Regions from separate parts of the Mesorhizobium sp. P2_D6 genome, predicted to be linked through region 1. Evidence: predicted binding sites of a transcription regulator. Region 1 holds the regulator's gene; the other holds the start of a gene.

Evidence for each region. The regulator PhoB, encoded in region 1, activates phosphate uptake and scavenging genes when phosphate is short. The targets are predictions, from matches to a motif close to TGTCATNNANCTGTCAT.
Region 2: AC1D1L_RS29095 (RNA degradosome polyphosphate kinase) is a predicted target of PhoB. The motif match lies at 1,362-1,378, and genes of this name have one in related genera.

What each region holds. Positions count from the first base shown of each region.
Region 1 covers NZ_JBFUEG010000018.1:17,627-21,010, forward strand. Annotated here, with positions in the region: gene pstB (phosphate ABC transporter ATP-binding protein PstB) at 1-376, shown strand, start outside; gene phoU (phosphate signaling complex protein PhoU) at 418-1,122, shown strand; gene phoB (phosphate regulon transcriptional regulator PhoB) at 1,139-1,828, shown strand; gene AC1D1L_RS27450 (ROK family protein) at 1,853-3,088, opposite strand; gene xylF (D-xylose ABC transporter substrate-binding protein) at 3,353-3,384, shown strand, end outside.
Region 2 covers NZ_JBFUEG010000021.1:26,049-29,432, forward strand. Annotated here, with positions in the region: gene AC1D1L_RS29095 (RNA degradosome polyphosphate kinase) at 1-1,205, opposite strand, end outside; gene AC1D1L_RS29100 (zinc-finger domain-containing protein) at 1,442-1,687, shown strand; gene AC1D1L_RS29105 (FAD-dependent monooxygenase) at 1,707-2,930, shown strand; gene AC1D1L_RS29110 (TIGR02117 family protein) at 2,959-3,384, opposite strand, start outside.

The DNA.
Region 1 (3,384 bases):
CTTGAAGAAGGCGGCGATCTGGAACGAGGTCAAGGACCGCCTGCAGGAGCCCGGCACCGGCCTGTCCGGCGGCCAGCAGCAGCGCCTGTGCATCGCGCGCGCCATTGCGGTGTCGCCGGAAGTAATCCTGATGGACGAACCCTGCTCGGCACTCGACCCGATTGCCACCGCACGCGTCGAGGAGCTGATCGACGAGCTGCGCCAGAATTACACGATCGTCATCGTCACCCACTCGATGCAGCAGGCGGCGCGCGTGTCGCAGCGCACGGCGATGTTCCACCTCGGCTACCTGGTCGAGGAGGGCGCCACCGACAAGATGTTCACCAATCCCGACGACAAGCGCACCCAGGACTACATTACCGGCCGCTTCGGCTGAGCCGTCCAGCGGTTGAATTTTCAGGCACGAGGACCACGATCATGGGTGAACATACCGTCGCCTCCTTCGATGAAGAGTTGGGCCAGATCAGCAAGCTGATCCGCGACATGGGCGATCTGGCCGGGTCGATGGTCAGCGGCTCGACAAAAGCGCTGCTCAATTCCGACAATGCGTTGGCGCAACGTGTCGTTTCCGACGACGCCATCATGGACGCGCGCCAGCGGGAACTCGACGATCGCGCCATCACGCTCATCGCCAAGCGCCAGCCGATGGCCAACGATCTGCGTGCCGTGGTCGGCTCGATCCGCATGGCCGGCGACCTCGAGCGCATCGGCGATCTCGCTAAGAACATCGCCAAGCGCGTTGGCACTGTGGGCCTCAGCGTCACGCCGCGCGACCTCTCGCATTCCATCGATGCGATGGCGCAGCTGGTGCTGATCCAGGTGCAAGGGGTGGTCGAGGAATATGCCGCCGCGGATGCCGCAGCCCTGGCGAAACTCAGGAATGAGGACGAACGTGTCGACGTCAAATACACGTCGGTGTTTCGTGAACTCTTGACCTACATGATGGAAGACCCGCGCAACATCACCGCCTGCACGCATCTCCTGTTCTGCGCCAAGAATCTGGAGCGCATCGGTGATCATGTCACCAACATCGCTGAAAATGCGTATTATGTGCTGACCGGCCAGCAATTGCCCGCCAATCGCCCGAAGCAGGACGAGACGGCGATGGCCACTTCGGCCTGACAAGGGTGAACTGCTGATGATCGCGCCACGCATCATGGTCGTGGAGGACGAGGAGCCGCTGGGCGTGCTTCTCCGCTACAACCTCGAATCCGAAGGCTACCAGGTCGAGGTGGTGACGCGCGGCGACGAGGCCGAAATTCGGCTGCAGGAAAATGTGCCCGACCTTCTGGTGCTCGACTGGATGGTGCCGGCGGTGTCCGGCATCGAGCTCTGCCGCCGGCTGCGCATGCGGCCCGAGACCGAACGGCTGCCGATCATCATGCTGACCGCGCGTGGCGAGGAGAGCGACCGCGTGCGTGGCCTGTCCACCGGCGCCGACGACTATCTGGTCAAGCCGTTCTCGACACCGGAATTCATGGCGCGCGTGAAAGCGTTGCTGCGCCGCGCCAAGCCGGAAGTGCTGTCCAGCGTGCTCAAGGTCGGCGACATCGTGCTCGACCGTGAATCGCACCGCGTCTACCGCAAGAAGAGCGAAATCAGGCTCGGACCGACCGAGTTCCGCCTGCTCGAATTCATGATGCGCCATCCCGGCCGCGTGTTCTCGCGCAGCCAGCTGCTCGACAATGTCTGGGGCGAGACGATCTATATCGACGAGCGCACGGTCGACGTGCATGTCGGCCGACTGCGCAAGGCGGTCAACAATGGCCGCATGCCCGACGTCATCCGCACCATCCGCGGCGCCGGCTACGCTATCCGGGAAGATTAGGCGCGCCGCGCTGTTGCCGGCCCCTCAGGCGACATGCTTGCCCGCTTTCGCCTGAATCCCCGGTGCGAAAATCTCCTGGTCGACGAAGCTGAGCGCGCGCATGGCGCAGCCTTCGCGGATCAGCGGCAGTTCGTTGGGCTCGGTGTCGAAGGAGATCGATTTCGAGTGCTGGCCGCCGGCAGTCTGAGCAATCGCTTCGCGCAATGCCGGTTCGATCAGATCGAACGCGGCGGCGCTGACTCCGACCATGGCGACAGGTGCTGGATCGATCAGCGCGAACAGGCTGCCGAGGCCGAAGCCAAGCGCCTCGCCGGCTTTGCGGTAGGCTTCGCGCTCGGGGCCGTCGGTCTCGCGGGCACGTGCGGCGAGCGCCCGCATGTCGGCGTCGCCGACATCGACCGGTTCGGCATCCTCGCTCATCATTTTGGCGCTGCGCCAGATGGCGTAGTTGCCGGCATAGGCCTCCACGCAGCCGCGCCGCCCGCAACGGCACAGCGCGCCGCCGGGCCGGTGGATCATGTGGCCGAACTCGCCGCCCGAGGAATGGGTGCCGGTGAACAATTCGCCCTTCAGCACCAGCCCCATGCCGATGCCATGCGAGAGCAGGATGGCGATGAAATTGTCGCGGTAGCGCTCAGGCTGGCGCCATTGCAGCGCCACCGCCATCATGTTGCAGTCGTTTTCCATGGTGGCCGGAATGCCGAATTCCGCTTCCAGTATGTCGGCGAAGGCAATGTCGGTCAGCGGCGTGATAGGCGACCACAGCATGGCGCGCGCCTGCGAATCGGTGATGCCCTGGATGCCCATGGCAATGCGGGCGATGCTCTGAACATCAAGATCGGGATCCTCGAGCCGCCGCCGCACGATTGCCGTGCATTCGCCGATCAGCTCGTCGCGCGGCATGGTCAGCGTGTCCAGCCGGCGCTGCTCCTCGGCGACCACATGGCCGGCATAGTCGATGACGGTGACGGAGAGGAAGTTCAGCGACAGCACCACGGTCATCACCGCCGCCGCTTCCGGATTGAGGCCAAGGCCGACCTGCGGCCGGCCGCGCTTCAGCGCACCCGTCTCGCCGGGTTTGCTCTCGGCCAGGATGCCTTCTTGAATCAGATCAGACGAGATCGCCGATATGGTCGAATGGCTGAGGCCGGTGGTCGCCGCAATCTCGGTCCGCGACGGCTGGCCGGCCCGGCGCACGGCCGAAATCACCATCGCACGGTTGCGACGGCGCAGATCGTCGTGGCGGATTCCAACCGACATTTTTCCTCCCGGTCCTCCTCGCGCCTCATGATAGTGGAGGCATTTGGTGGCACCAGCCAAATATTGGCAGAAGCAGGCCGCGCTGTCATTGTTTATTGCGAGTCTCGAAAAAATTCACAGAGGCCATCAGATTCCATCAGAATCGATGTTGACAGCGCCTCGCCGTTGGACCAGTATTTTTTCGAGGCTCGAAAAAATAGAGCCTCTGTGTGCCGGCCTTCGGGCCAGTTTTGTCGCGCCGCGCGCGGCGCAGGGAGGGTTATCATGAACAGATTTGCAGCCGCCATGCTGGCGGG
Region 2 (3,384 bases), on a different contig from region 1:
TCGACCAGCGCACGCACGATCGGGCTGTCGTTGGAGGTGCGATAGAGTGTCTGCTTGATTGCCACCACTTCCGGGTCGGCCATCGCCTGGCGCAGGAACTGCACCACCACGTCGAAGGATTCGTAGGGGTGGTGGACGACGATGTCCTTCTCGCGGATGGCCGCGAAACAATCGCCGCCATGTTCACGGATTCGCTCGGGAAAGCGCGGATTGTAGGGCCTGAATTTGAGGTCGTCGCGCGGCACGGAGACGATCTCCGAAATCTGGCTGAGCGCCAGCGGGCCGGTCAGAACGCTGATGCGGCTCGAAGAGACGCCAAGCTCGCCGGCAACGAACTCGCGCAATTCGCCGGGCATCGACTTGTCGAATTCGATGCGGATGACCGAACCGCGGCGGCGGCGCTTCAGCGCCGTCTCGAACAGGCGCACAAGATCCTCCGACTCCTCCTCGACCTCGATATCGCTGTCGCGGATGATGCGGAAGGTGCCGGAGCCCTTGACCTCATAGCCGGGGAACAGCTTGCCGATATAGAGGCCGACCGCCTCCTCGAGCGGAATGAAGCGAACATGCTGCTTGCGGTCCGGCAGACGGATGAAGCGCTTCAGCGCCACCGGCAGGCGCAGAAGCGCACTCATCTCCTCGCCATTCTTGCGATGGCGCAATTGCAGCGCCATGGAGAAGCCGAGGTTGGGAATGAACGGAAACGGATGCGCCGGGTCGATCGACAGCGGGGTCAGCACCGGGAAGACCTGATCCTGGAAATGATCTTCCAGCCAGACCTTCTCATCCTTGGTCAGTGCATCGCGGGTGATGCTCTCAATACCTTCCTTGTTGAGCAGCAGCATCAGCGCCGACAGGCTGTTCTGCTGGTCCTCCTGCAGCCGCTCGACCTCGCGCAAAAGCTGTTCGAGCTGCTGCTCGGGCGTGCGCCCGTCGGGGCTCTTGAGCGCGATACCTTCGCGAACCTGGCCGGCAAGACCGGCGACGCGGACCATGAAGAATTCATCGAGATTGGCGGCCGAGATCGACAGGAAACGGACCCGTTCGAGTAGCGGGTGGTGTTCGTTCTGCGATTCCTCGAGAACGCGCCGGTTGAACTGCAGCCAGGAGAATTCACGGTTGACGAAACGGTCGGGATTGCCGCCCTCGGGGCTTGCCGCCTCGATATTGATGAATTCGTTCAGCACCGGCTTCAGTTCATTCATGGTTTCCTGCCCGCAACCGTTCCTTTTGAAGCGCCGCAAATGCCGAGATGGCCATGGACGCTCTACCATGTCTTTGTGACGCATGATCCGTCGCGGAATCGCTCGACTTCCCGGTCATGCGCTTAACCGGCTCAACTTATCCTCTGCCAGCCTTTTGCGACAGTTTCATTTCATCGATCTTGCAAAGAGAGCTGTTATGATCCAGATGCAGACGAGACTGCGTTAAGGAGACGACGATGGCAGGCGGTTCCATTCCCCATTTCCAGAACGATGCCGGCCATCCGGCGATCGACATCGGTGTCAGGGAATTCATGTGCACCGGCGCCAACCCGCCCTTCGATCATCCGCATGTCTTCCTCGACATGGGCGACGACAATGAAAAGGTCTGCCCCTATTGCTCGACGCTCTACCGCTATTCGGCGAAGCTGAAGGCGACTGAAACGGTGCCGGCCGGCTGCATTTACATCGACCAGGCCGCCTGATCCTGTCGCGGCAAGCCCGATGCAGGACACACAGGCCCGGCAGGTCATAATCGCCGGGGCTGGCGTCGCCGGGTTGACGGCTGCCCTTGCCTTTGCCGAACGCGGATATGCGGTAAGGCTGTTCGAACAGGCGTCGCGCCTCGAAGCCGCCGGCGCCGGCATCCAGCTTTCGCCCAACGCAACACGCATTCTTCGAAAGCTCGGCGTGCTTGAGCGCCTGCTGCCGGCGGCCTTGCGGCCGGAAGCGGTGGTGCTCAAGGATGCCGGGACGCTGCGCGAACTGGCGCGGGTGCCGCTCGGGCAAGCCGCCGAAGCGCGCTGGCAGGCGCCCTATCTCGTCGCCCACCGCGCCGATCTGCAGGCGGCACTGCTGGCGCAGGTGGCTGAGCGGCCGGGAATTGAGCTTGTCACGGGTGCACGCGTCAACAGCATCGCCGTCAATGCGTCAGATGTTGCCGTGACCGCCGAAGCGGATGGCCGCGCGATCGAAGCAAGCGGCCGGCTCCTGGTCGGCGCCGACGGTGTCTGGTCGTCGGTCCGGGCGCAACTCGCAGGCTTCGGCAAAAGCCGTTTTTCGGGTGAACTCGCCTGGCGGGCAACGGTCGCGGTTGAGAGCGCCGCCGGAGAAGCCTTTACCGCCATCGCCGCTGACGACTGTGTCACCACCTTCCTGCATCCCGGCTTCCACATGGTCGCCTATCCCGTCAGCAACGGCCGCGCCTTCAATCTCGCGGCCTTCACCAAGGGCGAGCGTATTGCCGAAGGCTGGTCGGGCCATGCCGACCCAGCTGTTCTCGACGGCGCCACGCGCGGCACAGCGCCGGACCTCGCCAGGCTTGTAGCGCTGGCCGGTCCCTGGACGGCCTTTCCGATCCATACGGTCGTCCAGCAGCGGTGGACAAGCTCGCAAGGCATCGCCCTGATTGGCGACGCCGCGCATGCGATGACGCCGTTTGCAGCGCAAGGCGCGGCCATGGCGATCGAAGATGCCGTGACGCTGGCTGACGTCATTGCCGATTTCCCTGCCGATCCGGCAAGGAGTTTTCAGATCTGGGAAAACCTGCGGCGGCCGCGTGTCGCCAAAGCCGCACGTCGCGGTGCCGTCAACCGGTTGGCCTGGCATGCCGCCGGCCCGGTGGCTGTCGCCCGCAACCTGTTTCTGGCCATGCGCTCGCCCGACAAGCTCGCGGCCGATCTCGACTGGCTCTATGGCTGGGAGCCGCAGAAAATCATCAGGTGCTAGCTCGACGCCACCGGGATGCTGTTTTCGCCTAGTTATACAGCCGCATCGACAGGCGGAGCGAGGCCGGTAGCGGGTTCCACCAGCCGGTGCGCAGACCGGCGGTGCGCAGACCCGCCGCCGTCCAGGTGTTGCAGCCGACCAGCGCGTTGAAATGGCCGTTCGCCTCAAAAAAGCGGTCGAACCTCGAATACGCGGCATTCTCGATGACGATGGGGCCGTCCGGCCCTTGCTGGAAGCTCGCGTCGATATAATCGAGCAACGCTGCAAAACGCGCCTCATCGATGTCGAAGCCGGTGACGGCGGGATGCGGTTCGGCGATGGCGCCGGCGATATCGACATGCATGACCGAGGCGTCCAGCGTCAGCGCCTTGAGCACAGGCACTGGTTTCAGCTCAGACCAGGTCGGCGTCTCCAGATAGAAGGCGCGGCCGCCCCAGCCAAAGACGATGTAGCG